One region of the Leuconostoc fallax genome, then DNA from elsewhere that is predicted to be linked to it. Evidence: predicted binding sites of a transcription regulator. Region 1 holds the regulator's gene; each other region holds the start of a gene.
What was found. The regulator HrcA, encoded in region 1, represses chaperone genes, less so after heat shock. The targets are predictions, from matches to a motif close to TTAGCACTCNNNNNNNNNGAGTGCTAA.
Positions count from the first base shown of each region.

Region 2: C5L23_RS03725 (ATP-dependent Clp protease ATP-binding subunit) is a predicted target of HrcA. The motif match lies at 3,056-3,082, and genes of this name have one in related genera.
Region 3: C5L23_RS02700 (co-chaperone GroES) is a predicted target of HrcA. The motif match lies at 8,923-8,949, and genes of this name have one in related genera.

Region 1 is NZ_PUFI01000015.1:25,105-36,420, reverse strand. It holds gene truB (tRNA pseudouridine(55) synthase TruB) at 1-519, shown strand, start outside; gene ribF (riboflavin biosynthesis protein RibF) at 522-1,478, shown strand; gene hrcA (heat-inducible transcriptional repressor HrcA) at 1,593-2,618, shown strand; gene grpE (nucleotide exchange factor GrpE) at 2,632-3,201, shown strand; gene dnaK (molecular chaperone DnaK) at 3,291-5,129, shown strand; gene C5L23_RS06745 (DnaJ C-terminal domain-containing protein) at 5,200-6,093, shown strand; gene C5L23_RS06740 (ACT domain-containing protein) at 6,181-6,453, shown strand; gene C5L23_RS06735 (PFL family protein) at 6,489-7,832, shown strand; gene C5L23_RS06730 (superoxide dismutase) at 7,980-8,585, shown strand; gene C5L23_RS06725 (DUF2075 domain-containing protein) at 8,673-9,893, shown strand; gene msrA (peptide-methionine (S)-S-oxide reductase MsrA) at 9,942-10,469, shown strand; gene msrB (peptide-methionine (R)-S-oxide reductase MsrB) at 10,474-10,911, shown strand; gene C5L23_RS06710 (class A sortase) at 10,974-11,316, shown strand, end outside.
Region 2 is NZ_PUFI01000009.1:170,295-181,610, forward strand. It holds gene C5L23_RS03720 (CamS family sex pheromone protein) at 1-897, shown strand, start outside; gene C5L23_RS03725 (ATP-dependent Clp protease ATP-binding subunit) at 966-3,014, opposite strand; gene C5L23_RS08500 (hypothetical protein) at 3,140-3,313, shown strand; gene C5L23_RS03730 (phosphocarrier protein HPr) at 3,506-3,775, shown strand; gene ptsP (phosphoenolpyruvate--protein phosphotransferase) at 3,778-5,493, shown strand; gene C5L23_RS03740 (glycosyltransferase family 4 protein) at 5,696-6,925, shown strand; gene C5L23_RS03745 (LTA glycolipid anchor biosynthesis glycosyltransferase, IagA/BgsA family) at 6,922-7,929, shown strand; gene C5L23_RS03750 (lysylphosphatidylglycerol synthase transmembrane domain-containing protein) at 7,939-8,985, shown strand; gene C5L23_RS03755 (YkuJ family protein) at 8,969-9,232, shown strand; gene C5L23_RS03760 (LTA synthase family protein) at 9,241-11,316, shown strand, end outside.
Region 3 is NZ_PUFI01000007.1:90,517-101,832, forward strand. It holds gene mmuM (homocysteine S-methyltransferase) at 37-963, opposite strand; gene C5L23_RS02670 (amino acid permease) at 968-2,356, opposite strand; gene C5L23_RS02675 (vitamin B12 independent methionine synthase) at 2,377-3,516, opposite strand; gene C5L23_RS02680 (thioredoxin family protein) at 4,123-4,452, shown strand; gene C5L23_RS02685 (3-phosphoglycerate dehydrogenase family protein) at 4,508-5,686, opposite strand; gene serC (3-phosphoserine/phosphohydroxythreonine transaminase) at 5,679-6,770, opposite strand; gene groL (chaperonin GroEL) at 6,922-8,550, opposite strand; gene C5L23_RS02700 (co-chaperone GroES) at 8,615-8,890, opposite strand; gene C5L23_RS02705 (lipid II:glycine glycyltransferase FemX) at 9,018-10,055, opposite strand; gene C5L23_RS02710 (redox-sensing transcriptional repressor Rex) at 10,057-10,704, opposite strand; gene tsaD (tRNA (adenosine(37)-N6)-threonylcarbamoyltransferase complex transferase subunit TsaD) at 10,830-11,316, opposite strand, start outside.

The DNA.
Region 1 (11,316 bases):
AGGCTTTACGAGTATGCACGTTCAGGTGAGCGTGTTGAACGCCCGCAACGTGATGCGACGATATATGATTATCATCGTACGTCGGCGACGACACTTGAGGATGATGTTCAGAAATTCAGCTTTGTAGCGCAGGTTTCCAAGGGAACGTATATTCGAACGCTGGCTGTAGATACTGGCAATGTCTTACAAATACCAGCTACAATGTCATATTTAAAAAGAGTGAGCGGTAGCGGTTTTGGTATTGACCAATCACACGATTTGGCGGACATTATTGCAACATCTGATACTGAATTACGCCAATTAGTCGTCCCAATTTCAGACGTGCTTACATGGTCACAACATAATCTATCTCAGGATGAATGGTTCAAAGTAAAAAATGGCCAAAAAATTTCGATTGATGATTGGCCTGCTAATGAAGAACCGAAGATGTTGTATTTTAACAGTGAGTTAAAGGCGGTTTATGTATTTGATCATGATAAATTGTTGTGGCGTTCACGATATGTATTTTCAAACGAGTAATGATGACAGAACTAATTAATTTACATTATCCAATTAAACAAGACATTGAACCCATGCCCCAAGTTGTGGCAATGGGATTTTTTGATGGTATACATTTGGGGCATCAAGCAGTATTGCAACAAGCCAAATCTGAAGCTGATGCACTTGGTATACCCAGTGCAATACTGACGTACGCGCCACATCCGGCGGTTGTATTCCAAAAATTTGATCAACCCATGCAATATTTGACACCATTGTCGGAAAAGCTAAGACTATTACAAGAAATTGGCATTGATTACATGTATGTGATGAACTTTACTTCACAATTGGCTAGAGTGAAGCCGCAAGCCTTTGTCGATGATGTTTTGATGCGTTTGAATCCAGTGACTGTTGTAGCCGGTTTTGATCACTTATATGGTCCTAAAAATAGCCAGGCGGACATGCAACATTTATCGAGTTATGCTCAGAATAGGTTTAACACGATTGTTGTTAATAAAGTTGATCATGATACAGAAAAAGTTGGTTCCCGACAGATTCGTCATCTTTTAAACAACGGACATGTAGATGAAGCGAATCAGCAGCTTGGCCGTATTTATGAAACAGCAGGATTGGTTGTTCATGGTGAAGCAAGAGGGCGAGAGCTAGGTTTTCCAACAGCTAATATTGAAACGACAATTCAACAGTTAGTGCCGGGTATTGGTATTTATGCGGTTGAAATTTTAGTCGCTGGATATTGGCGTTATGGCATGGCTTCAATTGGCCGAAATGTAACTTTTGGTGCAAAACGACCGATTACAATTGAAATCAACATTCTTGATTTTAATGAAGAAATATATGGTGAATTTGTTCGCGTTCGTTGGCACCATTATTTGCGTGGTGAAGTCAAGTTTGATAATGTTGAGACACTCATCCAACAGCTTCAACAAGATGAAATTGTTACACGAACATACTTTAAAAAGATTAAGCAAGAGATGGCTTAATCTTTTTTAGCATTCTAATAAAAGAGTGCTAAAAAGGGTTGCAATTTTTCTAGAATAGTGTATCATAATATTTGTTAGCAGTTAGAACTTAAGAGTGCTAAAAAGGTGTGTGGAATGTTAACAGAACGACAAAAATTAATATTAAATGCGATCATTTATGAATACACACAAACTGCACATGCTGTTGGATCGAAAACCTTGCAAAGTCAACTCAATATGAAAGTGAGCTCTGCAACGATTCGTAATGAAATGGCGGTACTAGAGTCAGAAAGTCTCATTAAAAAAGCGCATACATCTTCTGGACGTATGCCTTCGCATATTGGGTATCGCTACTACTTAGATCATTTAATGGTGAGACGTTATGCGACTGAGCAAGATGTCAATGCTGTGATTCAGTCGTTTCGTGGCAATTTCCATGAAATGGATGATTTATTGGATGAATGTGCACGTACTTTATCAACCTTGACTGATAGCACAGCAATCATCTTAAAACCGCAGCGACATGATTTGAAAGTTTCTGGCTTTCGTTTGGTACCATTAGAGGGACATCAGTTAATTGCTGTTCTTGTAACGAATGATGGCAAGGTAACAAGCCAAACATTTAAGTTGCCGCGTGAGCTATCGATATCGTCTTTGGATGATATGGTGTATTACATTAATAATCAAATTGTTGGACAACCAGTACACTATGTCTTGAAATTAATGCAATCCGATGAATTACCAACACAATTGTCGCGATTAATTCAAACACCGGCTGCTTTTCTACAGTTATTTGGAGATGTACTGGCACGTTCAGTAGTTGATCATGTCCATATTGGTGGCCGATTAAATGTCTTGGATTTTAGCGAACACGCTGACTCTAAAGATATTAAGCGTCTTTTGGAATTTTTAAGCGATCCATCATCAATTAGACGTATCGCAAATACATCTGGAGATAATGTAACGATTAAAATTAGCCAAGAAATAGGCGAACCATTATTAGCACCATTTACCTTATTGACGAGACGTTATACTATGCCAAATAATTCTCATGGCTTAATTGCCCTTTTGGGACCTATTCGTATGCCATATGCACGTAATATTTTATTGATGGATACATTTGGTGAAGCGCTTAGTCAGAAAATGATTGAATATATATAGGAGGTCACTTGCTGTGACGCAAAAACAAGAAGACATTCAAAAAGAAAATCAAAAAGACGAAGAAATCATTGAAGAAACATCATCTGTTGATGAAGTTAAAAATGAATCTGAAGAAACATCTGAAGTAGATCCATTACAAGAGAAGATAACTGAACTTGAAAAAGCAAACAAAAATCTTGAAGATAAAGAATTACGTTTGCAAGCTGAGATACAAAATATTCAGCAACGGAACGCACGTGAAACACAGGCATTACTTAAATACGACGGTCAAAAATTAGCAGCGGCTATTTTACCTGCCGTTGATAATCTGGAGCGTGCTTTAGATGTTAACGCTGAAGATGAAGTTGCACAACAAATTAAGAAAGGCGTAGAAATTACGCTAAATACTTTGAAACAAGCATTGAAGGATCGTGGTATTGAAGCGATTGGTACTGTTGGTGAATCGTTTGATCCAACAAAACATCAAGCCATTCAAAGTGTTGAATCTGACTTAGAGTCAGATAAAATTGCACAAGTTCTGCAGAAGGGCTATATGTTACACGACCGAGTTTTGAGACCAGCAATGGTTGCAGTTAGTCAGTAAGTATTAAGTATCTTGAGATTCAACGTTATTAACGTACCACTCATTAAAAAGCAAAATTGATTAAACTATTTAGAAAAGGAAGTATCAACATGTCAAAAATTATTGGTATTGATTTAGGAACAACCAATTCAGCTGTTGCCGTATTGGAAGGTGGTAGCCCAAAGATTATTACAAACCCAGATGGTGGCCGTACAACACCTTCTGTGGTTTCATTTAAGAATGGCGAAAGTCAAGTTGGTGATGTAGCTAAGCGTCAAGCAATCACAAACCCAGACACAATTATTTCAATCAAATCTCATATGGGTGAAGCTGGTTATAAGGTTAATGCCAATGGTAAAGACTATACACCGCAAGAAATTTCAGCGATGATTTTGCAATATATCAAAGGATATGCTGAAGATTACTTGGGCGAAAAAGTTGACAAGGCAGTTATCACAGTTCCTGCGTACTTCAATGACGCGCAACGTCAAGCAACTAAGGATGCAGGTAAGATTGCTGGGTTAGAAGTAGAACGTATTATTAACGAACCTACTGCTGCAGCCTTGGCATATGGTTTAGACAAAATTGACAAAGATGAAAAAATCTTAGTTTATGATTTGGGTGGTGGAACATTTGATGTTTCAATTCTTGAATTAGGAGATGGCGTTTTCGAAGTTTTGTCAACAAACGGTGACACACATCTTGGTGGTGACGATTTCGATGATAAGGTTATTGATTATTTGGCTAGCCAATTCAAGTCAGAAAATGGTATTGACTTGAAGGATGATAAGTTGGCATTACAGCGTTTGAAAGATGCTGCAGAGTCTGCCAAGAAGACTTTGTCATCTGCTAACGAAGCGCAAATCGATCTACCATTTATTGCCTCTGGTGCTAATGGGCCATTGCACTTGCAAACATCATTAACACGTGCTAAGTTTAATGAACTAACAGCAGATTTGATCAAGCGTGCTGAAGAACCTGTTAAGAACGCTTTGAAAGATGCTGGCTTGACAATGAACGATATTGATCAAGTGATTTTGAATGGTGGTTCAACACGTATTCCTGCTGTTCAAGAATCTGTTAAGAAGTTAACAGGTAAAGAACCAAATCATTCAATTAACCCTGATGAAGCCGTTGCGCTTGGTGCTGCTGTTCAAGGTGGTGTCATTACTGGTGACGTTAAGGATGTCGTATTGCTTGATGTGACACCATTATCATTAGGTATTGAAACAATGGGTGGCGTGTTTACTAAGTTAATTGATCGTAACACAACAATTCCAACATCTAAGTCACAAGTGTTCTCAACAGCTGCTGATAATCAACCGGCTGTTGATATCCATGTGCTACAAGGTGAGCGTTCAATGGCTACCGATAATAAGACATTGGGACGTTTCCAATTAGCAGATATTCCTGCTGCACCTCGTGGTGTACCACAAATTGAAGTGACATTTGATATTGACCGTAATGGTATTGTTAATGTATCAGCCAAAGACTTAGGCACACAAAAAGAACAAAAAATTACAATTCAAGCAGCTGGTGGTTTGTCAGATGAAGAAATTGAAAAGATGATGAACGATGCTAAGGCAAACGAAGAAGCGGATGCTAAGAAGAAGGAAGCTGTTGATACACGTAATAAAGCTGATCAACTTATTTTCCAAACAGAAAAGACTTTGGAAGAAGTTGGTGACAAGTTGGGTGATGACGAAAAGAAGCCAACACAAGAAGCTTTGGATGCTTTGAAGAAGGCTAAGGAAGCTGCAACTGCTGAAGACGCTGATTTGACAGATTTGAAGGCGAAGTCAGAAGAATTAACAAAGGTAGCAGGCGAATTAGCTATGAAGCTATATCAACAGAATGCACCACAATCTGATGATGCTGATGCTGACAAAAAAGATGACAATACAGTAGATGGTGACTTCGAAGAAGTTAATCCAGATGACAAAAAGTAATTTTTAGAATTAATAAGTGCATTGCGTAAAATAACGCGATGCACGTACATATTAAAAAGGAGTTGGGGACGTGAATAACACTGAATATTATGATCGCTTGGGTATTGGCAAAGATGCTAGCCAAGATGAAATCAAAAAGGCTTATCGGAAGCTATCGAAAAAATACCATCCTGACTTAAATCACGAGCCTGGAGCCGAAGAGAAGTATAAAGAGATACAAGAGGCCTATGAAACATTAGGTGACGAGCAAAAACGTGCTCAATATGATCAATTTGGACCGGCAGGAGCTGCTGGCCAAGGTGGTTTTGGTGGTGGATTCCAGCAAGGTGGCTTTGGTGACTTTTCTGATTTGGGTGACATTTTTAGTCAAATGTTTGGCGGTGGCTTTGATCCAAATCGACCACGAAAAGGTCAAGATTTGCAATATCGTATGCACTTAACGTTTGAAGAAGCTATTTTTGGTAAAAAAACAACCATTAAGTACTCTCGGACAGAAAATGGACAAACAAAGCAACATGAAGTATCTGTAACGGTGCCAGCAGGTGTTGAAACTGGTCAACAAATGCGTCTGGCTGGGCAGGGTGAAGCAGGTATCAATGGTGGACCACAAGGTGATTTGTTCGTTGTTTTCCAGGTAGATGCTTCGAAAGATGGTTTTGAAAGAGATGGTGCAGACGTCTATCTAGAGGTACCGATTAGTTTTGTCAGCGCAACATTGGGTGACGAAATTAATGTTAAAACGGTCCATGGCGATGTTAAGTTGAAAATACCTTCAGGTACACAAACCGGTACGGATTTCCGTTTGCGTGGTAAAGGAGCACCTCGATTGCGTGGTAACGGTAATGGTGATCAGTTTATTCGTGTCAAGGTTGAAGTGCCAACTAAATTAAATAAAGAGCAGAAAAAGGCGCTTGAAGAATTTCAATCAGCTACTAAAAGTAAAAAACGTGGATTTTTTGGTTAAGAAGTAAAGGCATGTGAAAACATGTCTTTTTGCATTTCATTTTAAGGTATACTGTAATGTATACAAAATTTTAACGGAGAATAACTTATGAATAAAGCGGTTGTTACTGTCGTAGGTCAAGATAAACCTGGTATTATTGCAGGTGTTGCAGCTAATTTAGCACAACACCAAGTTAATATTCTAGATGTTTCACAAACAATTATGGATGATATCTTTACGATGAGTATGTTAGTGAATTTAACACAATTGGATAAGCAATTTAACTTACTGCAAGATGATCTTAATGCTTTAGGCGAGAAACTTGGTGTAGAGATTCATACACAACGTGAAGAGATTTTTAAGGCAATGCAACAAGTCTAATAGTAAAAACTAAAACCACAATTTCTGGAGAAAACATGGATACAAGTCAGATCAAAGAAACCATTAATATGGTAGCTGAAGAACATCTCGATATTCGGACGATTACAATGGGTATTTCATTATTGGATACGATAGATTCAGATCCTAAAATGGCCGCCAAGAAGATTTATAACAAGATAACGCATTACGCGAAAGATTTGGTGCAAGTTGCTGATCAGATTGAGCGTGAATATGGCATACCCATCACTAATAAGCGTATTAGTGTGACACCCATTGCATTAATTGCTGGTAATACATCTGCGGAAGATATGTTGTACTACGCGCATGCACTTGATGATGCGGCTAAGGCAGTTGGTGTTGACTTTATTGGTGGCTATTCGGCACTAGTTCAAAAGGGCTTTAATAATGGTGATTTAGCACTTATTCATTCTATTCCAAAAGCCTTGACAGAAACAGATTTAGTCATGTCGTCCATTAATATTGGCTCAACTAAAGCAGGTATTAATTTAGATGCCATTAAATTAATGGGTGAAACAATAACGGAAGTATCAACTTTATCGAATACTGCAACGGCTAAGTTGGTTGTTTTTGCCAACGCTGTGGAAGACAATCCATTTATGGCGGGTGCTTTTCATGGTGTTAGTGAGCCAGATGTTGTGATTAATGTTGGTGTTTCTGGTCCTGGTGTTGTGAAACGCACTTTAGAAAAGGTGAAGCAACAACCCATTCATATCGTCTCTGAAACAATTAAGAAGACAGCTTTCAAAATTACTCGTGTTGGTCAAATGGTTGGTGCACTAGCAGCAGAGCGTCTCGGTGTTGAATTTGGTATTGTAGACCTTAGTTTGGCACCAACACCTGCGCGTGGTGACTCGGTTGCTGAAGTGTTGGAAGAAATCGGCCTTGAACAGGTCGGCACGCATGGGACAACTGCTGCTTTGATGCTTTTGAATGACGCTGTGAAAAAGGGCGGCGTTATGGCATCACAACGAGTGGGTGGCTTATCTGGTGCATTTATTCCGTTATCCGAAGATGCTGGTATGATTGATGCAGCACAAGAAGGCACATTATCATTATCTAAATTGGAGGCGATGACTTCTGTTTGCTCAGTTGGTTTAGATATGATTGCAATTCCAGGTGATACACCAGCAACTACAATTAGTGCTATGATTGCTGATGAAGCAGCAATTGGTGTTCAAAATAATAAAACGACGGCTGTACGTATTTTACCAGCGGTTGGTAAAAGCGTTGGGGAAATGGTTGATTATGGTGGCTTGCTAGGAACGTCTCCAGTAATGCCAGTCATAAACAAATCAAGTGCTGATTTTGTTAACCGTGGCGGACACATTCCGGCACCAATTCATTCTTTTAAAAACTAAACATGTGAAGAACCGTAAAGTATATTTTGCGGTTCTTTTTATTGAGGTGGCATGTTGTGAGCGAGTTAATTGACAGTCAAAATGGATAAATGATAAGGTAAACATAGTGAAAGCGTTCTATTGGTTTGATTTAGAAAGGAGTAGTAAATGACATTTACAACACCAGCATTACCTTACGAGGCGAATGCGTTAGAACCTTATATTGATGCCAAAACGATGACAGTACACCATGATAGGCATCATCAGACTTATGTGAATAACCTGAATAATGCTTTGAAAGACTATCCTGAATTCTCGGAATGGTCTTTGGAAAAGCTATTAACAAAAATTCACGAACTTCCAGAAGCATTACAAACGCCAGTACGTAATCAAGGCGGTGGTCATGCCAACCACAGTTTGTTTTGGGAGTTGCTAACACCTGATTTTGACCAAAAAATTCCAACGGACTTAGCTCAGGCTATTGATCAAAAATGGGGAGATTTTAACCAATTCAAATCAGAATTTACCCAGAAGGCAACGGGCGTGTTTGGTTCTGGATGGGCATGGTTGGTTAAAAATCAAGAGAATGAGTTGGAAATTATGACAACAGCGAACCAAGATTCACCTATTATGTCTGGCAAGAAACCATTGCTTGGGTTGGATGTTTGGGAACATGCCTATTACTTGAAGTATCAAAATCGACGACCTGAATATATTGAGGCATTTTGGCATATTGTTAATTGGCAAAAAGTAGATGAGTGTTTCAATCATTAGAATAAAAAGCAACCACAACTTTCGGACTACAGATTTGTGGTTGTTTTTGTTATGCTAAAGATATCATGATCTAAAGGATGAATTATTTTGAGTCTAGATGAACAAGGTATTGGTAACTTTTTATTAGAAAGCGGTGATAGCTATTCGCATGAACAAGAACAAGTTATACAGCGCATAATGGATTTTATACAGAAAAATATTAATCGACAGCATGCTATTTTAACGATTAAGGGTGATGCCGGGACAGGCAAAAGCGTTGTGCTGTTTGAAGCTTTTTTGCAATTACAAGCATTTGCGTTAAATTCTTCAAAATCAGACTTGTTTAGAACAGAAAATCGCTTATTAGTAAACCATGCAGAGATGCTTAAGATATATCGTAAACTATCAGAGACATCAGCTATTCTAAAGAAAAAATACTTTATGAAGCCAACGCCGTTTATTAACCAAATGGATAAGTTGGACCAACTATGCGATGTTGTATTCATTGATGAAGCGCATTTATTGCTAACTGAATCGGATAATTACAATCAATTTCATCAGGAAAATCAGTTAATTGAAATTATTAAACATGCTAAAATTGTAATTTTGATTTTTGATAGTCATCAAGTTTTAAAGTTTAAAAGTCAGTGGTATGATGAGGACTTGAATCATATTTTATCGCAGTATACGCATGAAACGATGACGTTAAAAAAGCAGTATCGAATACAAGATAAGTACCAGGATGTTACGTCTTGGATTAACACATTAACAATGAATCGCATGATAGTCCCACATGTTCAAACAGACACATTTGATTTTCGGATTTATAATAGTGCGGCAAAACTTTATGAAGCAATTCAAAGACGAAATACTAGTAATGGCCTATCCAGAATGTTGGCGACAACTGATTATTCCTATACAGTTGGTAAGGGTAAATGGTATGTTTCGACTGCTGATTTTAAGTTACCATGGGATCAACTCAATGTCGGAACAGAGCCATGGGCTTTAAGACCGGAAACTATTCACGAAGTGGGATCAATTTATACCATTCAAGGATTTGATTTGAATTATGCGGGAGTCATTATCGGTCCAGGGATAACCTATGATAAAAATAAGCAAAAGATTATCGTTACATCGGATAGGTATCAAGATAAGGCGGCGTTTAGGGTAACCAAAGGGCACTGCTTTAATGAAAAGGATAAGCAACGCATTATGTTAAATGCCTTGAACGTTCTGCTAAAACGAGGACGGAAAGGGCTGTATATCTATGCTCATGATCAAGCGTTACGTGAGGCATTTAACAACATTAAGATTGATAAAGCTGTATAATTTACTATTAGTAAGTGATGAAAAAAGTATAAATTGAGGTGTAAGCTTATGACAGAAAAAACAGCAATTTTTGCCGGTGGATGCTTTTGGTGTATGGTAGAGCCTTTTGATTCATTACCAGGCATTTTGAAAGTGAGATCTGGTTATACAGGTGGTCATACGGTTAATCCAACCTATGAAGCGGTTAGTTCACATACAACCGGTCATACAGAAGCTGTAAAAATTTGGTTTGATGATGCGTATATTTCCTATCAGGAATTAGTATCACTTTATTGGATGGTTGCTGATCCGACCGATGCCATGGGGCAATTTGCAGATCGTGGTGATAATTATCGACCTGTAATATTCGTAGCCGACGAATACCAAAAAAGCATTGCGGAACAATCGAAATTGGCGCTTGAAGCATCGAAGCGATTTGAAGATCCAATCGTTACTCAGATTGAACCAGCACAACCTTTCTATGAAGCTGAAGAATATCATCAAGATTTTTATAAGAAAGATCCAATTCGTGAGGCTGCTATGATGCGACCAAGAAAAGCCTATCAAAAGAAGTATTGGGCTGACAAGAAAGTGTGATAATGTGGCAAAATATGATAAAGAAACATTGCGAGACGAATTAAGTGCAGAAGCTTATGCAGTTACGCAAGAAGGTGCTACTGAACGACCTTTTACTGGCATGTATGATAATTGGTGGGAAGATGGTATTTTTGTAGATGTGGTTAGTGGTGAGCCATTATTTAGTTCCACGGATAAATATGATGCAGGTTGTGGCTGGCCATCATTTACACAGCCAATTAGCGCGCACCATATAAAAGAAAATGAAGATACCAGCTTTGGCATGGTTCGTACAGAAGTTAAATCAACAGAAGCACAATCTCATTTGGGGCATGTCTTTGATGATGGGCCAAAAGATAAAGGCGGCTTGAGATATTGTATCAATTCAGCAGCTTTAAAATTTATTCCAAAAGATCAGTTGGCTACTGAAGGATATGCGAGTTATTTAGCATTATTTAACTAAATTAGCATCAACGCTGACTGTATACGCCGCAGTTAAACGATATAGAAAGTAAATATATGCCGATGCTTAAGAAAAAAACTAAAAATTCAAAATTAAAAACGAGTTTGTTTTGGTTATCAATTATTTTGTTACTCGTACTATCATTGGTACTTATTTTCAACCGACAAATTGCTTACTTTACAGTAAAGCATTATCAACCGCAGTTAACCACGAAATCAGTAGCCACTGCTAAAAAAGAAAAAACGAAACAAAAGAACTTTAATTGGTCAAAAGTGCATGCTTTAACACCACAACAGATTTTAGCAGCACGTACCAGCGCTAAGGATACACAATATATTGGCCTAGTAGCTGTTCCTGAAATTGGTGTGAATTTACCGATAGCTAAAGGTACAACAGATCGTAATT
Region 2 (11,316 bases), on a different contig from region 1:
AAACATTTTGAATCCGGCTTATTATCTTTAGCTAAAAATCATTTCAAGACTAATCAATATGTTTTTCAAGAAGGACAGTATTTAAGCTCAGATACGGTTACTTCATGGTTAAGCCGAAGTTCGGATGATAAAGTTGGATTAAATCCAGCAGACAATGGTAAAAAAGATAGTGATCGTGAGCCAATTTATGTACAAAGTCTGACTGAACAAGACTTTATGGTTAAAAGTGGTGATAGCCTAAAATTGTCGGGTATGGTTATCGGTGTTGCGATGAATACACAAGATCAGTACCAACGTGAAAAATATGGTGCAACTTATACTCAAGACATTTCAACAGCGGATATGAAAGCTTATGGTAAGAAAATTGCGCCTAAAATTATTTCTCGTATACGCCAACTAAAGGGGATTAGTGATAGCGTTCCTATTGTGCTTGCAATGTATGCTAATGCACCTGCTGATTCATTAACGCCTGGTAACTTTTATGCTGAAGCGAAAAGTACCAAGGGAACGGATCTGAGTGAGTGGCAATCGATTGATCAAAAATCAATTGTTTTACCTAAGTTATCCACAGACACATCAAGTCTTGGTAGTGATGAAAATAATGGTTTTTCTAACTTTAAAACGGAAATTCAAGATTTCTTCCCTAATATAGCTGGGGCAACAGCTGTCGCTTCGTTTAAGAATGGACAGTTAACGAATATGAATGTGACCATTACAACGCAATTCTATAGTCAAACAGAGATTAGTAGTTTTGCAAACTTTGTTGCACAAGAAGGGTTGCGTTATTTACCAAGTAATGTACCCATTCGTATGGTAATCAAGACGTCTAATGAGACGCAGGCAATATTGCAGCGCAATAAAGACGATAAAACATTTAAAATTACAGTATTAGATTAAATTAAAAAAATGCTACTCATCTTTAAGACGGGTAGCATTTTTAATGCAATCATATGAAATTAGGTTAATTAAGATTTGACATCAGCGTTAGCTGTTGCTGATGCAGCTTTAATTGCGATTGTACTGTCATTTAATACTGCTTGTAAATCGTGAACAGTTGGGTTTTCCAAATAGAAATCAGCAATTTGATCAGCAATGTGTTCTTGTAAAACACGCTTCAAAGGCCGTGCACCCATAGCAGGATTGTATCCCAAATCAACTAATTTGGCTTTAGCATCCGCGTCAACATTGATATGCAAATTATTATCAGCTAAGTTGTCGTTCATATCAGCTAGTAGTAAGTCTACAATCTTGAGTAAACTATCGCGGTCTAATGATTGGAATTCAATAATATCATCAAATCGATTCAAGAATTCTGGACGGAAATAGTTTTCCAATCGTGCAACTAAACGATTCTGCGCACTGGTTGAACCAAAACCAACTGGTGCATTACCTGTATCTGTTGAACCCGCATTAGAAGTCATAATGATGATGGTATCTTTGAAACTCACCGTATGACCTTGTGCATCTGTTAGACGACCGTCGTCTAGAACTTGTAAGAACATATTCATCACATCTGGATGCGCTTTTTCGATTTCATCTAATAAAATTAATGAGTAGGGATGACGTCGAACTTGTTCTGTTAGTTGACCAGCTTCTTCATAGCCAATATACCCGGCAGGTGCGCCAATCATCTTTGATACAGAGTGCTTTTCCATATATTCACTCATGTCAAAACGAATCAAAGCATCTTTACTACCAAACATTTCCTTAGCCAACTGCTTAGCTGTTTCTGTCTTACCGACACCAGTTGGTCCAACAAACAGGAAGGAACCAATTGGCCGACCAGATTTTGTTAAACCAATACGGTTACGACGGACCGCCTTGGCAATTTTTTCAACAGCATTGGCCTGACCAATGACATGATCTGACAAATTTTTATCCAAATCTTTCAGCTGATTAGCTTCGTTTTCTTTTAACTCACCAACCGGTATATCTGTTTTGTCTTCAATAATTTTAAGAATATCCTTTTCAGTCACTTGTTGTGGTTGACTCATTTCAGGATGTGCTTCAACTTGGGCTTTTTGTGATGTCAGTTGGTTGACTTGATCACGCCAATAACTTGCTTTTTCAAAGTCTTCTTTATCAATTGCTTCTTGCTTGAGTTTCTCGGCAGAATCAATTTTATTTTGAATTGTTTTTGGATCAGCTACGGTCATGGTCAAATTTTTACGTGATCCAGCTTCATCAATTAAGTCGATAGCTTTATCTGGTAAAAATCTTTCGGGAATATAGCGATCAGATAAGTCAACAGCTGATACTAATGCATCATCAGTATAGGTAACGTGATGATAGTCTTGATATTTCTCACGAATACCTTGCAAGATTGTGAGGGTCTCTTCTTGGGTTGGTTCCTCGACTTGAACCTGTTGGAAACGTCGAGAAATAGCACCATCTTTTTCAATTTTACGATACTCATTAAGCGTCGTTGCGCCGATAAGCTGGAATTCACCACGAGCTAAAGCGGGTTTCAAAATATTACCAGCATCCATACCACCCTCGGCATTACCGGCACCCATGATTTCGTGGATTTCATCAATGAATAAAATAATATCTTCATTATCAGTGACTTCTTCCATTAACTGTCGCATACGTGCCTCGAATTGACCGCGCATGCTCGTACCTTGGACCATGCTGACCATGTCTAAGCGAATGATCTCTTTTCGTTGTAGCTTATCTGGTACTTTACCACTAACAATTGCTTGAGCTAAACCTTCTACCACAGCAGTTTTACCAACGCCGGGTTCTCCGATTAGAACAGGATTGTTTTTAGTACGGCGGTTTAATATTTCAATGACACGTGATACTTCGTTATCACGACCAATGACAGGATCTAGCTTACCTTCGCGTGCAAGTTGCGTTAGGTTAATACCAAATTCCTCTAATAATGTCTTTTGCTTTTTTGATGCGCCTTTTTTATTATTCTGTTGTTGTCCTTGTGTTCGTTGCATTTCGTCATTCATTGCACGAAACATATCATCTAAATTGTTAAAACCAAATGGATCTTGTGCTGCCATAAAAAGTGTACTCCTTTCTGGATAAGTTTATTGTAACACTTTTAGCACTCTTTGTAAAAGAGTGCTAAATTATTCATATAACCATTTAAAGTAGCGTGATATAATTAAGTAGGAGGTGATGAAGTATGGCAGATTATCTAAGTTTACTTAACCAAGTGCGTTCTGGTGAATTAACATCCTTTGAAGTGACACCTGAAGTATTTTCAGATTTTCAAAAAGCATGGGCTTCATTTGATTATCAAAGTGCGATTCGAGGTGTGGCGCATCAAAATGGGCACATTACGTATGAAAAAGCCTAATTTGCTATTCGCAGAAGGTTAAATATCATTTTATTGTAACCGGTTTCAAAACAATAGTGGTTATATCGGCATTTTGAAGCCATCACCCCGCTGTATCAATGATTTGCGCATAAATTCACTTGCTATTTTGTAAGCGCTTTGATACACTGTTTTCAGAAGTTGTTTTACAACAAAAAAAGGAGAATTAAAATCATGGCACAATCAAAAGACTTTCACATTATCGCAGAAACAGGTATCCACGCACGTCCAGCTACATTGCTAGTACAAGCTGCATCAAAGTTCGTTTCTGACGTTACATTGTCATACCAAGGTAAGGACGTTAACTTGAAGTCAATTATGGGTGTGATGTCACTTGGTGTTGGTCAAGGTTCTGACGTTACAATCAAAACAGAAGGCGAAGACGAAGAAGCTGCAATGACTGCTATCGTTGAAGCAATGAGCTCAGAAGGACTCGCAAAGTAATTATGACAAAAAAGTTTAGTGGTATTGCAGCAAGTAACGGTATTGCAATTGCCAAGGCTTATTTACTGGTAGATCCAGATTTATCTTTTGACAATGTCGCAATTAATGATGTTACAGCGGAACAAGCACGTTTTGATCAAGCTATTGCTGCTTCTAGTGAAGATGTAACTGCAATTAAAGAGAAGGCTGCTAAAAGTTTGGGCGATGCTGAAGCTCAAGTCTTTGAAGCACATTTGATGGTCCTGGCTGATCCGGAAATGTCTGGCGCCATTAAGCAAAAAATTGCTGATGACAAGATTAATGCTGAACAAGCATTGAAGGAAGTCACGGACAATTATATTTCAATGTTTGAGGCAATGACAGATAATGCTTATATGCAAGAACGTGCAGCTGATGTGCGTGATGTAACTAAGCGTATTTTGTCTCATTTATTAAATGTAAACTTACCTAATCCTGCATTAATTAATCAACCAGTTGTGTTGATTGCTAAGGATTTAACACCGTCTGATACTGCACAATTAGATCGTCAGTTTGTACAAGGTATTTTGACTGATTTAGGTGGGCGAACAGCGCACGCTTCAATTATGGCTAGGACGCTTGAGATTCCAGCCATTGTTGGTTCTGATGTTGCTACATCAGAAGTTTGTGAAGGTGATATGGTGATTGTTAACGGTTTGACTGGAGACGTTATTGTGAATCCTGATGACCAGACATTGGCTGATTACCAACAAAAGGCAGCGGATTATGAAGCACAGCGTGCAGAGTGGTCTAAGTTAAAAGATGAACCATCTGTTTCGGCTGATGGACAACATTTCGTTGTTGGTGCTAACATTGGTGCCCCTAAAGACATGGATGCCGTATTAGAAAACGGTGCCGAAGGTATCGGTTTATATCGAACTGAATTCTTGTACATGGAATCAGATCACTTACCAACTGAAGATGAACAATTCGAAGCTTACAAAACAGTAGTCGAGAAAATGGCTGGTAAGCCAGTTACTGTGCGTACTATGGATATTGGTGGCGATAAACATCTTGATTATTGGACATTGCCGCAAGAGGAAAATCCATTCTTAGGCTATCGTGCAATTCGTATTTCTTTGGATCAAGATGAAATATTTAGAACACAATTGCGTGCTTTGATTCGTGCTTCAGTTTATGGTGAATTGTGGATTATGTTCCCAATGATTGCAACTTTAGCTGAATTTAGGGCTGCTCGCCAAATCTATTTGGAAGAACGCCAAAAGCTTGAATCACAAGGTACTCAAGTTGGTGATATCAAATTAGGTATCATGGTAGAAATTCCTGCTGCGGCAATGTTAGCTGATAAGTTTGCTAAGGAAGTGGATTTCTTCTCAATTGGTACGAATGACTTGATTGGTTATACAATGGCGGCTGATCGTGGTAATGATCGTGTATCATACCTTTACCAGCCTTATAATCCTTCAATTCTACGTTTGATTAACCAAGTTATCCAAGCTGCTCACCAAGAAGGCAAGTTTGTAGCTATGTGTGGTGAGATGGCGGGCGATCCAATTGCTGTACCGTTACTATTGGGTATGGGATTAGATGAATTCTCAATGAGTGCACCATCTATACTGCAAACGCGCTCACTCATGAAGACGCTAGACACTAAGGCGATGGCAACACTTGCTCAAAAGGCTTTGGATCTTGAAACAAACGATGAAGTTGTGGCTTTAGTTAAGAACGCAGTGCATTAATTTAAATTTTTGGAAAACACCGGTGAGGTGTTTTTTATTATCTATAAATACTTGATGGCTTGTTAAGTTTAGTGAAACGAGAGTTGTTTGCATTAAATTTAAAATGTTATACTAGGAGTATTGTATTTAAATTTCAGTGGGGATTTAACGCGCAAATGGGGATTAAAAAAACTAAATTTAGTATAGGTAGCTGGAGGAAACGATGAATATCGGTTTATTTACAGATACGTATTTTCCACAAGTTAGTGGGGTAGCAACCTCAATTAAAACGTTGAAGGAATCATTGGAAGCGCAAGGACATCAGGTGTATATTTTCACTTCAACTGATCCTAAAGTTTCTAAAAACAAATTCGAACCGCATATTTATCGTTTTTCAAGCGTGCCATATGTCGGATTTAAAGATAGAAGATTGGCTTTTCGTGGCTTGATACAGGCTGTGGAAATTGCAAAATCTGTGAAGTTAGATATTGTCCATACACAGACAGAATTTTCTCTTGGTTTACTGGGTAAATTTGTTGCACGACAATTAAAAATACCGGCGGTTCACACGTATCATACAATGTATGAAGATTATACGCATTATGTTGCTAAAGGTTTGCTTATTGGGGCAAATGGTGTCGGCGTTTTAATGAAAGCTTACATGAAAAGTATTGATAGTGTGATTGCACCGTCCGATTTAGTAAGAGATACGTTATTAAAATATGGTGTTACAGCACCAATCACCGTTATTCCAACAGGCGTCGCTTTGCCAAAACGGCAAGAGGATAACCAGAATTTACGTGAAACTTATGGTTTTACTGACGATAACTTAGTCATCTTGTCGTTGGGACGTTTGGCTTATGAGAAAAATATTGCTATGACAATTACGTCATTTGATAAAATTATTGCACAATATCCACAAGCACGATTGGTGATTGTTGGGGATGGCCCAGCACGAAAAGATTTGCAAGAGCAGGTTGAACATTTAGATTTGACACAATATGTCACTTTTACCGGAATGGTTGAACATGACTGTATTGCCGATTATTATGCTATGAGTGATGTTTTTGTGAGTTCTTCCAACACGGAGACACAAGGGTTAACTTTTGTTGAGGCAATGTTTGCTAATCGTCCCTTTGTTGCAATTCATTCACCATATTTAGATAATTTGGTAGATGATGTGGCAATTGGCCAGCTGGTTGACAATATTGATGATTTCACGACTGCTGTAATTTTTTATCTCAATCGACCATTTAATGAGCGAGATCAAGCACAACGTATTAAAAAAATGGCCGATGTTGATGCAGTGACATTTGGTAAGCGCGTACTTGCGTGCTATAATGCTGCTATTCATCATCATCAGCCAACGGATGGTAATGACCAATTTCCTAATGAGGAAGAAGTGGGCTATGCTAAAAAGTTATTACGTAATCCATTCAGGAGAGGGTCATGAAAGTTTTACTTTACTTTGAGAATCAGAAAATGATTGCAAAATCAGGTATTGGACGCGCGCTGTCCTTACAGAAAAAATCACTATCTTATACTGATGTTGTGGTAACAACGGATGATAAATCGACAGACTATGATGTATTACATATTAATACTTATGGTATCAAAAGCCATCGCATGGTCAAAAAAGCACACCAATTGGGTAAAAAAGTCGTCTATCACGGGCATTCAACCTATGAAGATTTCCGCAATTCATTTACCGGTTCTAATTTATTAGCGCCGTGGTATAGACGTTATTTGATTTCACTATATGGTAAGGCTGATGGACTCATTACGCCAACACCCTATTCTAAAACATTATTACAAAACTACGGTTTGACACAACCAATTACCGCCATTTCTAATGGTGTTGAATTAGCAAAATATCAATATGATACGCATAAAGTGCGCGCGTTTCGTGAGTATTTTCAACTTGGTGATAAACAAAAGGTCATTATGAGTGTCGGCCTTTTTTTTGAACGAAAAGGCATTTTTGATTTTGCTGAATTAGCAAAGCGACATCCAGAATATACATTTATCTGGTTTGGCTACACTGATTTACGATTGGTACCAAAAGATATTCGTCACCTCGTAAAAAATAACACCTATAAAAATCTGATTTTCCCAGGATATATTACAGGAGATGTACTTTTGGGTGCATTCCAAGGTGCTGATCTTTTCTTATATCCTTCGTTTGAGGAAACAGAAGGGATTGTCGTATTAGAAGCACTCGCTTCTCGGCAACATGTTCTTGTTCGTAACATTCCTGTTTACCAAAATTGGCTAGAAGAAGGTGTTAACGTATATAAGGCGGATAATGTAGATGAGTTTGATGAAAAAATGCAAAGTATTCTTAATGCGCAAGTATCTGATGTTAGAGATGCCGGTCACGCATTAGCTGTTGCACGTGATTTACCTAAAATTGGGGCACAACTCCAAAAAGTTTATGAAAAAACGCTAAAAGCATAGGAGTTAGTCATGCTTAAACGAGATAGATTATCAATTATTGTTGTGGGTTTGTTAACAGCAATTGTGGTTTACTTTTTGTGGCACGAATTAGACGGTCGTGGTCGGCAGTTGGAAGCAGCATTACGTCACTTAGATTGGCGATGGTTGGCAGCTGGAATGGTTGCGATGATCATTACCATTTTCTTAGAAGCAGGGGTTGCTTGGTCTTTACTCAATCGATCAGATCGAAAGAAAACCTCGTTAGCAGCCTTGCTACGAGTACCCTTGCTTAATCTATTGGGGACAGGATTGACACCATTTGCTACCGGAGGGCAGCCAGCCCAGCTATATGGACTGTCACGTGCTGGTGTAGAGGGTGGACGGGCAACGTCGGTTGTTTTAATGAAATTTTTAGTTTACCAAATTGTCGTTGTTCTTTTCTTTATTATTGGCTATTTCAGTGCAGATAGTTTTATATATTCACAAGTTGATCCAACATTTGCAACCTTTATTCCATTTGCAATTGCGATTCATGCAGTTGTGATTATTGGCATTGCTTTAGTCATGTTTTGGCCTGCATTAACTTTACGATTAGTGGATGTTATCAGTCCTATTTTCAAAAAAATGATGACGCGTAGGCGATACCAGCGAGTCATTGCCGCAATTAAAGTGAAAGTGAACAATTTTCATGAAGAGTCAAGGCGTGTGGTGGGGAGTTGGCAATCATTGATTAGTGCGACGGCCTTCACAATGGCACAATTAATTATCTTCTATACTATTCCTTATTTTGTCATTCGGGCTTTCGGATATGAAGATGTTAATCCTTGGTTAATTATCGCCATGCATATTATGATAGTCATGGTCATTTCTTTATTTCCAATTCCAGGTGGCGTTGGGGGCGCTGAATTAAGTTTCCAGCTCCTATTTACGCCATTTGTCAAAAATCCAGCAACATTGATATTGGTCATTTTAATTTGGCGTATCATTACTTATTACTTTGGCCTATTTGCTGGTTTAGTGGCTTATGTATGGCCAAGCCATAAAGTAGTAAAGGATACTTATGAACAAAAACGTTGAAAAAATAAGTGAACTCAATCAAATCATCAATAGGTTACGTGCCATGGTTGATGCTAAAGATGGGCATAATCAAACACGTCGGTTTGAAGCATTTGGTATTGAAGCCCTACAAGTTGAGTACAATCAAGACGCAAAAGTGTGGACGATTCATGAGCATCGTGAATCTAGGCAGTTTCAATTCGATGATATTGATTTGGTTGCGATTGAAATTTATGATGTGCTGCACGATTTTAAGTTAATATTTTAGGTGAAGACATGAAACATCTTGTGAAGTACTTTCCAACCCCAAAACAAATATGGATTAAAATAAAACAAACAATGGATACCAGTGCACCATTAGTATGGTTTTTCGTACTTAATGTGGCGTTAGTTTGGTTGAAAACATATGTGAATTACCATATGAATTTTCGATTAGGCGTAAGTGGCTCGGTTCAAAACTTTTTGCTTGTCCTTAATCCGTTGCCAACAGCTATCATTTTCTTGAGTATTGCGCTGTATTTTAAAGGTGCACTCAGCTATTGGTTAGCTGTGCTACTTAACTTTATTCAGTCGTTATGGCTGTTTGCCAATATTCTCTATTATCGTGAATTTTCTGATTTCTTATCAATGGGTATCTTAGGCTCATCAAGTTCAACGGGTAATAACTTAGGCAAATCAATCACGGCTATTATGCATTGGTCTGATTGGCTGGTCTTTGTGGATATCTTAGTTTTAGTTGTTTTGTTGCTCTTTCGACAACTGACAATTGACCGGCGTGGTGTGCAAAAGAAGTTTGCCGTTTTGACAACCCTGTTAGGGATTGTGCTGATGTTTGTTGGTTATGGTATTGCTTCTGCGGATCGTAGTGGTTTACTAACGCGATCATTTGATAATAACTATATCGTGAAATACCTGGGCTTAAATGAATATGCCGCATTTAATGCTGTGCAAACGTATAATCAAACGCAAAGTCGCAGTCATGCTAAGCCAGCGGATTTTAAAGAAATTCAGAGCTTTATTAAATCACAAAAATTACCTAATAATGTTTCTTATTTTGGTACTCAAAAGGGTAAAAATGTCTTTGTCTTTCATTTAGAATCTTTCCAACAATTCTTGATTGACTATAAAGTGAATGGCAAAGAAGTAACACCTAATCTCAATAAGTTTTATCATGACCAAAATACGTTGAGCTTTGATAATTTTTATCATCAAGTAAGCCAAGGTAAAACCTCTGACGCTGAAATTATGCAAGAAAATTCTTTGTATGGCTTGCCAACTGGTTCAGCAATGGTTAAATATGGTACAGATAACACTTTTGAAGCTTTGCCAGCCATTATGGGACAAAGAGGCTATACTACTGCGGCCTTTCATGGGGATGTTGCCAGCTTTTGGAATCGTGATAATACCTATAAGTCATGGGGATATAACTATTACTTCTCAAAAGGGTATTATTCTAATGCAGATAAGCCAAGCTACAACGTTGGTTATGGATTGAAAGATAAAATATTCCTGAGAGACTCTGCTAAATATATTGAACAGTTACCACAACCTTTTTATGCTAAGTTAGTAACAGTGACAAACCATTATCCTTATCAGTTGGATAAAGAAAACATCAATTTCCCAGCTACGAAAACGGGTGATAGTACTGTTGATGGATATGTTCAAACTGCGCATTATTTAGATGAAGCCTTTGCTGAGTTTGTGAGTTATTTGAAGAAAGCAGGGCTGTACGATAATTCAGTTTTGATGCTATACGGTGATCATTACGGTATATCTGAGAATCATCAACCAGCTATTGCGAAGCTTTTAGGTAAGGATAAACTCACCAATTATGATTTAGCACAATTCCAAAAGGTACCGTTTATGATTCATGGTAAAGACCTTAAGGGTGGTATTAATCATACATATGGTGGAGAAATCGATATGATGCCAACCTTACTGGATATTATGGGCGTACCCGATAACAATTTGACAATGTTTGGTCAAGACATGTTATCTGAAAACTATAAGGGAATTGTGCCCTTGCGAGATGGTGATTGGATTACACCAAACATGATGAAGTTCAATGGTGACTACTATAATACTAAGACTGGTCAGGCCATCACTGAGAGCGATTTTACGGATAAACAGAAGCAATATGTTAAACAAACACAAAGTTACGTGGATAAGGTCCTAAAGTACTCTGATAAGGTTGTCACGGGTGACCTTCTACGATTTGATAAACGAACGGACTTTGCTAAAGTAGATAAATCAAAAATTACTTATAAAGTGGATACTGGATTATCAAATCTAAAACGAAATCAGACAACTAATCCGTCGAGCGTATTTGCCAAGAATGGTAATAAAAGTAAG
Region 3 (11,316 bases), on a different contig from region 1:
TCATCTCTCACGTCATCATTTGATTTAATTATTATATCAAACTTTACGACACCAGCTATCAATCGCTTGTTTAATCGCTATAATATCTTTCGGTGTCGTACGACAACATCCGCCAATTATTGTGGCGCCCTGATTCAGCCATTGCGGTACTAACTCTTGCCAATCAATTGGGCCATAATCATCAACCCATTGTTTTGTTTGTGGATCATAAGTATCACCTGCATTCGGATAAATGATAATTTGCTTTGTTGTCTGTGGCTGTATGGCTTGTAATGCGGTCAAGATATTGTCCGGTGCTGTACAATTTACACCGATTGCCTTAATTTGGGCATACTTCTCAAAATAGCCTACTGCTGTTGCAAGCGATGTCCCATCACACAAAGTATTGCCATCTTTAATTGAAAATGATAGATATGCAGGCGTTTCTGAAAATTCAGTTTCCAACAACTCAGCAAGTGCTTGTGCTTCTGTAAAGTTAGGCATCGTTTCCAACCCGATTAAATCAACCTCGTCTTGTACCAATCGCTCAATACGTTGCCGATGAAAATCTTGATAGGCTTGTTTGGATAAATGATAATCCCCAGTATATTCCGCACCATTTGCTAGGTACGCCCCGTAAGGCCCTACACTACCAATGATTAACCCATCATCTTGTGTGGATAGCGCTAAACCTTCTTTAGCCAAATGAACAGCAGTATCAATGAGTTCGTAGGCTTTATGACTATCAAATCCCTGTGCTAAAAATGTCGCAACATGTGCCTGATAAGTATCGGTAATTGCCCCTTGAGCACCAGCATCAAAATAATGCTGATGGATTTTCGCAATAGTTCCCGGTGACTGAATTAAAGCCGATGCCGACCATAAATTGTTATCCACATTAATATTTTGCTGTTCTAATTCACTACCCATACCGCCATCTAAAGTAAGTGGCGCCATTTTTAGATATTGAGAAAACTTATCCATGATATTAAACCTCCGTTGACTTCTTTTTCAGTATTGGTAACCATTTAAATCGGACGAAATAATATGCATAGACCAGTCCAACAAAAGGCACAGACCACAATAAAGCAGGTCGCTGCTGTGGATCAAATATTGTTAAGATAACAGAAAGACTAGCACCGATAAACCCAGCCAAAGGCAATAATGGATAGGCCCATTTCGGATAGCGTAAATCTTTTTGACGACCCTGGTTTTTAAGTTGCTGGCTATATTTATAATGAGACCATGCAATTGCAATCCAAACAAAGACAACAGCTAACCCTGATACTGCTACCAAGTTCAAATAGAGCGCACCAGCCGCCACAAAGCTAGATAATAAGGCTAATAAGCCACCAGCTAAACTAGCTAATAAAGCCCATACCGGTATCCCCTGCTTATTCGTTTTTTCAAATATTGGATGGATCAATTTTTCGTGACTTAGTGACCACAACATGCGTGTTGAAGCATACAAGCCAGAATTGGCCATTGATAATATACCCGTTATAATAACAAAATTCATCACATCAGCGGCATATGGAATACCAATCATATTAAATACAGCAACAAATGGACTTTCTGTCACGCCCGCTTTTTGATAAGGTAAAATCGCTGCCAAGATTGTGATACTCCCAATAAAGAAAATGACTTGACGCCACCAGACTGCTTTAATTGCACTTGGTATTGCCTTTTCAGGATTTTTGGCTTCTCCTGCTGTGACACCCATTAGTTCTGTTCCACTAAAAGCAAAGTTCACGGCTAGCATTGTCGTAAACACTTGCCCAATGCCATTAGGGAATAACCCATGACTGAAAATATTATCAAAACCAGGATGGACATCCCCACTAACATGTAACCAACCTAGTAGCACCATACTGCCTAATAATAAGAAGGCAATAATAGCCACAACCTTGATACTAGCTAACCAATATTCGCTTTCACCGAATACTTTGACAGAAAAGAGATTACTCAAAAAGATGATAACAATAAAGATGGCTGAAAATACCCATGCTGGAACGGTTGGAAACCATCTTTGCATGACAATACCAATGGCTGTAAACTCTGATCCCAATGCCACCGTCCATGTTAACCAATAAGAAATGGCCACAAGGAACCCTGTTGCCGGGCCAATCAATTTTTGTGCATAATAATGAAAAGAGCCTGTTACTGGCATGGCAATAGATAATTCTGCTAAGCTCAGCATAATCAAATAAACTAAAATTGCACCAACTGTATAGGCTAAAATTGTACCAAACGCGCCAGCAGTATGAATTGTATAACCCGAGGATAAGAATAATCCCGTACCAATACCACTAGCTAACCCTATCATACGAACTTGTCGCTCCGACATTGCTCGTTTTAATTGCGTATTCTCTGCCATTTTTCTCGATTTCTAATAAATTAATTTGCAGTATTTTCATTTAGATACTGATCTGCAATACGTTTAATCAGCGCTAGCTTTTGCCATTGATCTGGAATAGTCAAAATATTACCTTCTTCAGTAGATGAAAAGCCACATTGTGTCGATAATGCTAAATTGCTTTTAGGTACGAACTGACTCGCTTCATCAATTCTCGCCACAATATCATCAACAGATTCTAAATCTGCTGATTTGCTGGTAACAAGTCCCAAAACAATTTCCACTTGATGCCTATTATGCCAAATTTCAGACAAAGGTTCAAAACCACCCGAACGCTCATTGTCATATTCTAAAAAGAAAGCATCATAATTTAATTGCCCTAGATAAGGTGCCACCGTATCATAACCACCAGAAAAGAGATAAGTTGATTTAAAGTTACCACGACAAATATGAGTTGATACTTTTAAATCATCTGGCAAGCCAACTAATATCTTGTTAATGACATAAACATCATCTAATGCAAGCTGTCGATATTTTGCTTGTGCTTGCACATCATCAGCTGTTTCATTAAATTTGGCAATTAGGTATCCCCATGTCGTGTCATCCAACTGAATATAACGCGCACCCAAATCATAAAAGTGTTGTAATGTATCGTGATAAGTTTGTGCCAAAGCATCTAAAAATGCTTGCCATGAATCGTAGTATTTTAGCGCATTATCCGAGCGATGATCACGATTAATAATCAAACTTGGGGATGGAATGGTAACTTTTGCTTCAACATCATCAGGTATGATCGATTTTAAATACTTAAAGTCCTCGTAAAATGGGTGGTTTGGATTTGCTGAAATTTTATCCACAATACGGACATTTGTTGTACGTGTTTTCTCACCGTGGAACTTATAAGAGTCCTGTTGCTCAAAAGCTTCAAATCCATTTAAGCCCCATAAGAAATCTAAATGCCACCAAGATCGATTAAACTCGCCATCTGTCACCGCTTTAAGCCCATCCTTAACCTGTTGCGACACAACTTCACTTATTTCCTCACGCTGTATTTTTAATAGTGCTTCACGCGAAATTTTACTTTTATCCCATTGCTCGCGGGCTCTTTTAAGGCGCTCTGGACGTAGATATGACCCAACATGATCAAACTTATAATTTAATTTCTGTTGTATTTGTTGCATAATTATTACCTCTTTCGTTAACAATAAATGTTAAATTCGTTGAAATAGATCCGCATGTGTTATTAGATAATGCCATCATTTCTATTTTTAAAATCATCACCTTCTTTACTCATCAATTAGACAATAAAAAAACCGCAGTCTAATCTAATAGACTGCGGGACGCGCATCGTGTAACCACCCGGTATTTATATAGCATTCACATGTTATACCTCATTAAGTACGCTTTAAGATCATTGATATCAATTCCTACCAGTATACTCTGCACGATAACGGGTACTACCGAATTCAACTCATGCGCACAATGACACCATTGCCGCCTACTCGTCTCCTTATATCAACTCCAAGACCATTTTCCCGAATATCAAACACCTGTTTTCACCATACACAGGCTCTCTATTGATTAACGCAACGGTACTTATCTCTTCAACGTTTTGTTATTAAATAAGATACTGTTTCTATCAATAAAAGTCAATGATTTTAATAGAATAACTTCATTTTTCTAATAAAGCTTTTATAATGTAAGTGATATCATCAGATATTTTATCAAAATATGTTAGAATACTAGTAATTGTATGTTATACAAAATAAACTAGTGAGGTATTGCATATGTACGAACCAACGAGTCATTCTGACCAATTTTTAGAAGAAATTATCAACCGTTCTGGACGTAATCTTATCTTTTTATCAACTGAATGGTGTGGCGATTGCCGTGCTATTAAACCTTTTGTGCAAGACATTAAAACAGAAGTTGTTAAAACAGCCAATTGGTTTGACGCCGATCGTGATGACAATATCGAAGTCGCTAAAAAATATAATTTAAAAGGATTGCCTTCATTCATTCTATTTGAGAATGGTCAAGAGATTGATCGAATTGGACACGGAGAGCGTTTGAATCCTAAACAAGTTCTCGATTGGTATCAAGCAACACTTGCATAATCAATAATATATAAAAAATAACGATTAGCCAGAAGCTAATCGTTATTTTTTGATTTTAATCTTGATTATTTTTTAAAACACGTGTTTGGAAAATATCATCCACTTGGTCAAAACGCTCATGAATCAATTGCCATTCTTCATCAGTTAATGCATTCAATGAAATTAATGTATAAGCAATATTGTTTTTAGCACGATTAGATAGTTGTTCAATGTTGATACCGTGATCACCAAAGAAATTAGCAATTTGACTCAACATTGTCGGTACATTACGATGAATAATCGAAACACGATACTTTGTTCTAAAAGGTTCATCGATTGATGGCAAATTCACAGAATTAACCACATTACCCGTTGTTAAGTAATGGTCAAGTTGCTTAGCCGCCATCAAAGCTGATGTATCTTCCGCCTCAATTGTTGAACCACCAATATGTGGTGTAATAATCGTTTTAGGATTATCAAATAATACAGCATCAGCAAAATCCGTAATATACATGCGTAGCTGATCAGCATCCAAGGCTGCCTTAGCTGCAGCATCATCCACAATACCGCCACGAGAGAAATTCAACAAGGCTGCTTCTGGCTTTAACTGTGCTATTTTTTCAGCATCAATAAAGTGCTTATTATCTGCATTCAGCGGAATATGAACTGTCACATAATCTGCTTTTTGCAAAACTTCTTCTACATTACGTGCATGCCCAATGTGGCGATCAACGCGCCATGCCGTTGTCGCATCCAGACCTGGGTCATACCCAATGACTTCCATGTCTAACGCCAACGCTGTGTTGGCCACCTTTGAGCCGACATTACCTAATCCAATCACACCCAATGTTTTACCTGATAATTCAGTACCACGGTAACCACCTTTGTTGGTTTCGGTGCGTAATGACACATCCCCACCACGCGTTTTGTTAGCAAAGTCAATAGCTGCTACAACGGGTCGTGCAGCCATAATCAAAGCCGCAATTGTGAGCTCCTTAACCGCATTCGCATTACCACCAGGTGTATTAAATACCGCAATACCCCTTTGCGTCAAATCATCTACTGGAATATTATTAAACCCAGCACCAGCACGAACCAAAGCACGAACAGTATCAGGAATTGTCTCTTGATGCATATCTTGCGATCTCAACAAAATACCTTTGGGTGCTTCATCACCATTAATCGTATACCCCTGCTCTGTAAGGTAATTGAGTCCCATTGGCGAAATTGCATTATATGTTTTTATATTAGTCATTTAAATATTCCATCTCCACATTTTTCAAATACGCAATTAAATCATCTACTGCTTGTTCAGGCTGAGCGTTATACAAGGAGGCTCTAAAGCCACCCACACTACGATGACCCGCCAAGTTATAAAAACCAGCTTGAGACGCCTTTTGTGCAATTTGTGCATCCCGCTTTGCATCACCAGATGTAAAGACAACATTCGTCAACGACCGTTCTTTACCCGTCACCATGGCATCAAAGAATGAGGAATGATCTAAATAGTCGTACAATTTGTGCGCTTTTCTTTGGTTTTTTTCGTAAAGCCCTGCAATACCACCGGATTGTTCAATCCACTTGAGAACTAAGTTTAAGACGTAAATTGCAAAAACCGGTGGCGTATTATACATTGAATCTTTATCAATAGCCGTTTGATACTTTTGCATGGGTGCCAAATGTGATAAGTCTTGTTCATCTAGCCAATCTTGATTAACAATAGCTAATGTAATGCCAGCAATCCCCAAATTTTTTTGTGCACCAGCAAAAATCAAATCAAACTTTTTGAAATCATAGGGTTCAGCCAAAATATTGGATGACATATCAGCCACTAAGTGCTGTACGTCAGGAATATCTTCTTGGTGATACGTTGTGCCTTCAATTGTATTGTTCGTCACTAAATGGACATAGTCATACTGTGTATCATCAAATTGAGCAGGCAAATGTGGTAATTCACGATACTTGATTGACCGTGTTGTACCTGGAACATCAACTGTAACATTTAGGGCTTCTGCGGCACCAATAGGCTTATGTGCAAAATTACCCGAATCTAAAATTGCAATCTTTTTTAGCCGTGTCGCTAAATTCATGGGTACCATTTCAAACTGTGTTGTACCGCCACCTGATAAGAACATTACCTTATAATTATCTGGCAAATCCAATAATGATTTGAGCGATGCTTTTGCTTCATCAAGTATATTTTCGAACTGAGGCGTTCTATGTGATATTTCTAATATTGACATATGTGTTGCTTGATTTTTTGTCAATTCTTGAGTTATTTGTGTCATAACTTCTGTTGGCAAACTACTAGGTCCAGCAGAAAAATTATATGTTGTCATAAAGTAATCTCGCCATTCTTTTTTACCCATTGTATCATATTTCAATACTATAATATTTGCTTTTTCTGACTAATTGGATATAAAAAAACGTTTATAATATGCTAAATCCATACTATAAACGTTTTAAACATCTTAAATCACCTTAAATAGCTTACATCATGCCGCCCATGGCTGCTGCTTGAGCTGCTGCATCGCCACCATTTGCCTTTTCATCAGGCTTATCAGCGACTACAGCTTCTGTTGTCAACAATAATGCTGAGACGGATGCTGCATTTTGCAAAGCAGAACGCGTTACCTTCGTTGGATCAACAATTCCAGCTGAAATCATGTCTACCCATTCATTCGTAGCTGCATTGTACCCAAATCCAGGCTTTTGCTCTTTTAACTTGTTGATAATAACAGATCCTTCAAAACCAGCGTTTTCAGCAATTTGACGTACTGGTGCTTCTAATGCCTTCTTCACTGTATTGATACCAGTTTGGACGTCGCCTGTTTCTGACAAAGCATCAACAGCTGCAATAGCATTTACCAATGCCGTTCCACCACCAGCAACGAATCCTTCTTCAACAGCTGCACGCGTTGCGTTCAAAGCATCTTCAATACGGTACTTGCGTTCCTTTAACTCTGTTTCTGTGGCTGCACCAACATTCACAACAGCAACACCACCAGCTAACTTAGCCAAACGCTCTTGTAACTTTTCACGATCAAAATCACTTGTTGTTTCAGCAATTTGTTGCTTGATTTGGTCAACACGAGAAGCCAATGTTGCCTTATCACCAGAACCTTCAACGATTGTTGTATTATCCTTAGTAATATTAACCTTCACTGCTTGACCTAATTGTTCAATTGTCACATCCTTGAGGTTCAAACCAAGATCATCTGTTACAACTGTTCCACCAGTCAATACAGCAATATCTTCAAGTTGTGCCTTACGACGGTCACCAAATCCTGGCGCCTTGACTGCTACAACATTGAAAGTACCACGCATCTTGTTCAAAACAAGTGTAGGCAAAGCTTCACCTGTAATGTCGTCAGCAATAATCAATAATGCACGACCTTGTTCAACAACACTTTGCAATACAGGTAAGATGTCTTGAATGTTACCAATCTTCTTATCAGTAATCAAGATGTAAGGATTATCCAAATTTGCTTCCATCTTGTCGTTATCTGTCACCATATATTGTGACATGTAACCACGATCAAATTGCATACCTTCAACAACATCCAATGTTGTCTCAATACCCTTTGATTCTTCAATGGTAATCACACCGTCATTACCAACTTTATCCATTGCTTCAGCAATCAATTGACCAACTTCTTCATTAGCAGCTGAGATTGATGCAACTTGTGCAATTTCTTCTTTAGTTGATACCTGGTGTGATAATTCATGCAACTTAGCAACAGCTGCTGCCGTTGCTTTTTCAATACCTGTACGGATACCTACAGGGTTAGCACCTGCCGTAACATTCTTCAAACCTTCGCCAACAATAGCTTGTGCAAGAACAGTTGCTGTGGTTGTACCATCACCAGCAATGTCATTTGTCTTTGAGGCCACTTCAGCAACTAACTTAGCGCCCATATCCTCAAAGTGATCTTCCAATTCAATTGCCTTGGCAATTGTTACACCATCATTAGTAATCGTTGGTGTGCCATAGGATTGTTCCAAAACAACGTTGCGGCCCTTCGGACCAATCGTTGTTTTAACTGTATCGGCAAGCTTGTCGACCCCTGCCTTCATCTTTGCGCGTGCATCTTCAGAAAACTTCAATTCTTTTGCCATCATTATTATGTATTAGTCACTGCTAAGTTAATTGTACTAATACTTTCCTCCCTGACTCATAAAATTAGATAACTGCAATAATATCTTTTTCATGGACAACTAAATAATCTTGTCCTTCAACATGAATTTCTTGACCAGCGTACTTATCAAATACAACAGTGTCGCCTTCTGATACGGCAGTTGGCTTTTGTAATTCCCCAACAGTTTGAGTACTAACAACGATTACCTTACCAGTCACTGGCTTTTCTTGTGCATTACTAGCAATGACAATATTACCAACTTTTTGCTCTGCTTCTTTTTCAACTTGCAATACAACGCGATCACCTAATGGTTTTAACACGATGTACACCTCCTTAAAATTCTGTTATGATTTTAGCACTCTTTAATCACAAGTGCTAACTACAATTTATAGTTTAACACTTGGTTGTAAAAAGTCAATAAAAAAAGATTGGTTTCAACCAATCTTTTTACTCTGAAAATCCTTTAAGATACTGATCATACGCTTCTTGATCGAGCACCCAATCTAACTCGCCAATATACTCTACTGGAGCGTCATGATAAGCAAAACCATGTTTAAATTTATATAAACCATCTTTTGGTACAAAGTCACCAACACCACCAAAATCATATCGTACTTTATTCAGTGACAAGCCCCACTTTAACATTTCCCATTGTACAGCATAGGGTGCATAGTGCTTGGTAAATGCACGATTTGAACCTGCATACATATACCAGATTTTATCACCATAAGCAAAACCAATACCACTAGCGATAACTTGATCTTCAAAATGCGCTAAGAAAACTTTGAACAAACCCGTACCCGCCCATAATTTTTGCATACGCAAGAAATAATCAATGGGTCTATGTGTAATATTTTGACTTTTTGCCATCATAACATAGGTGTCAAAGAAGGCAGTAACATCTTCTTGGCTATCTCCACTCGTCACCACGACGCCATCACGCGCAGAACGACGAATTTGGTTACGATAGTCACGTTTAAAATGCTTCATGAGACTGTCTTCATCAACAATTTTGTCTGCATCTCCACGACCATCATAGTAAAGGACCACATTCTTACGGGGCTGGATATTACCGTGCATATATGTAATCTGTCGGTTCCGGGTTGTAAAACCTTCTTGCTGGTAAGCCTCATTTAGATCATCAGAATAAGGTTCCTCAGGGTCCAAACGAATCAAGAACGTGTTTTCAGGTAACACTGCAACGGCTTCGTCAACCAAAGCCTTTACCAATTGTACGTTTTGAATATCGGCTATCGGTCCTTTAGGTGAATAAGCTAAAAGTTTTCCTGGTACAGCTTCAATTGTGAGTACCGCCATGGCAGCATCGATCACACCATTTGTCTCATGATAAATATAAATATGACCCCAGTTAGCTTTTAGATCTCCCCATAACGGATCTTGCGTCACTTGTCCGCGGGGATGTTCACGTACAAATGCTTGAAATGCTGCTACTTTATTTTTATCATTTAAATCTAATATGGCCATTTTAAATTCCTGTTGTAATTGACCCATAATTCTCAATAAAATATATGAGTGTTTGTAATTCATTCGTTAAATCAACGTTCTGAACACGTACGTTGTTTGGCACGGTCACACGCAGTGGTGTGAAGTTCAAAATACCACGTATACCAGATGCCACTAATTGATCTGTAATTTCTTGTGCAACCTCTTGTGGTACAGTCAAAATTGCAATGTTAATACGTTGATCTTTAATCTGCTGTTGCAAATCAGCCATCGGATATATTGGCACACCGCTTTGTATCTTACCAACACGTTCTTCATCTACATCAAATGCAGCTGATATACGCACATTGGATGATTGATGGAAGTTGAAATTTAGCAATGCTTGACCCAAGTTTCCTACGCCAATCAGCGCCACACTAATCAAACTATCTTGATCCAAAACATCAGCAAAAAAATCTAATAATGCTTTAACATCATATCCATAGCCGCGTTTACCTAACGCGCCAAAATACGAAAAGTCGCGACGAATAGTAGCAGCGTCAAATTTAATGGCATCGCTTAATTCAGCCGAAGAAATACGGTTTGTTCCTGCATCATGCAGAAAAGTTAAATAGCGGTAGTATATTGGCAAGCGTTTTGCCGTTGCCCGCGGTATTTTAGGTTGTGTCATCATTTACTCCAAAAGCGCTAAGCGCTGTTTTAATTGTCAACAATATTACTTTGTGAAATTCTGCATTACTATTATATCATATTCCATGCTATTCAAAATAAAGTTAGTGAACGAATCACAATGTATTAAAGGCTTAGCAAGTCAAAATCTAATCCTGGATCTGTATTTAAGTCTAAATCAGCAAAAATACCTGCCTGATAGTTCCAATATCCAGCAGCACCAATCATAGCGGCATTATCTCCTGTATATTGCATTGGCACGGGCAAAAACGTTGTCTCGGGGAATGTTTCTAACAAGGCTGTCAAGGTCTGACGTAATTGCTGATTTGCAGCGACACCACCTGCTAAAATAAAAGTTTTAACAGGATAGTTTTCTAGGGCACGTTTTGTTCGACCTAATAAAGCATCCACTACAGCGTTTTGAAAGCTCGCTGCCAACTCGCCTTTGTTAAGATTTTCTCCGCGTTGCTGTGCATTGTGAACATAATTAATCACAGCACTTTTCAAACCTGAAAAGCTGAAATCATAATTATCATCATGCGCCATGGCAGTTGGAAATTTTACTGTTGCTTGATTTTTACGCGCTAAATCATCAATTATTTTCCCTGCTGGA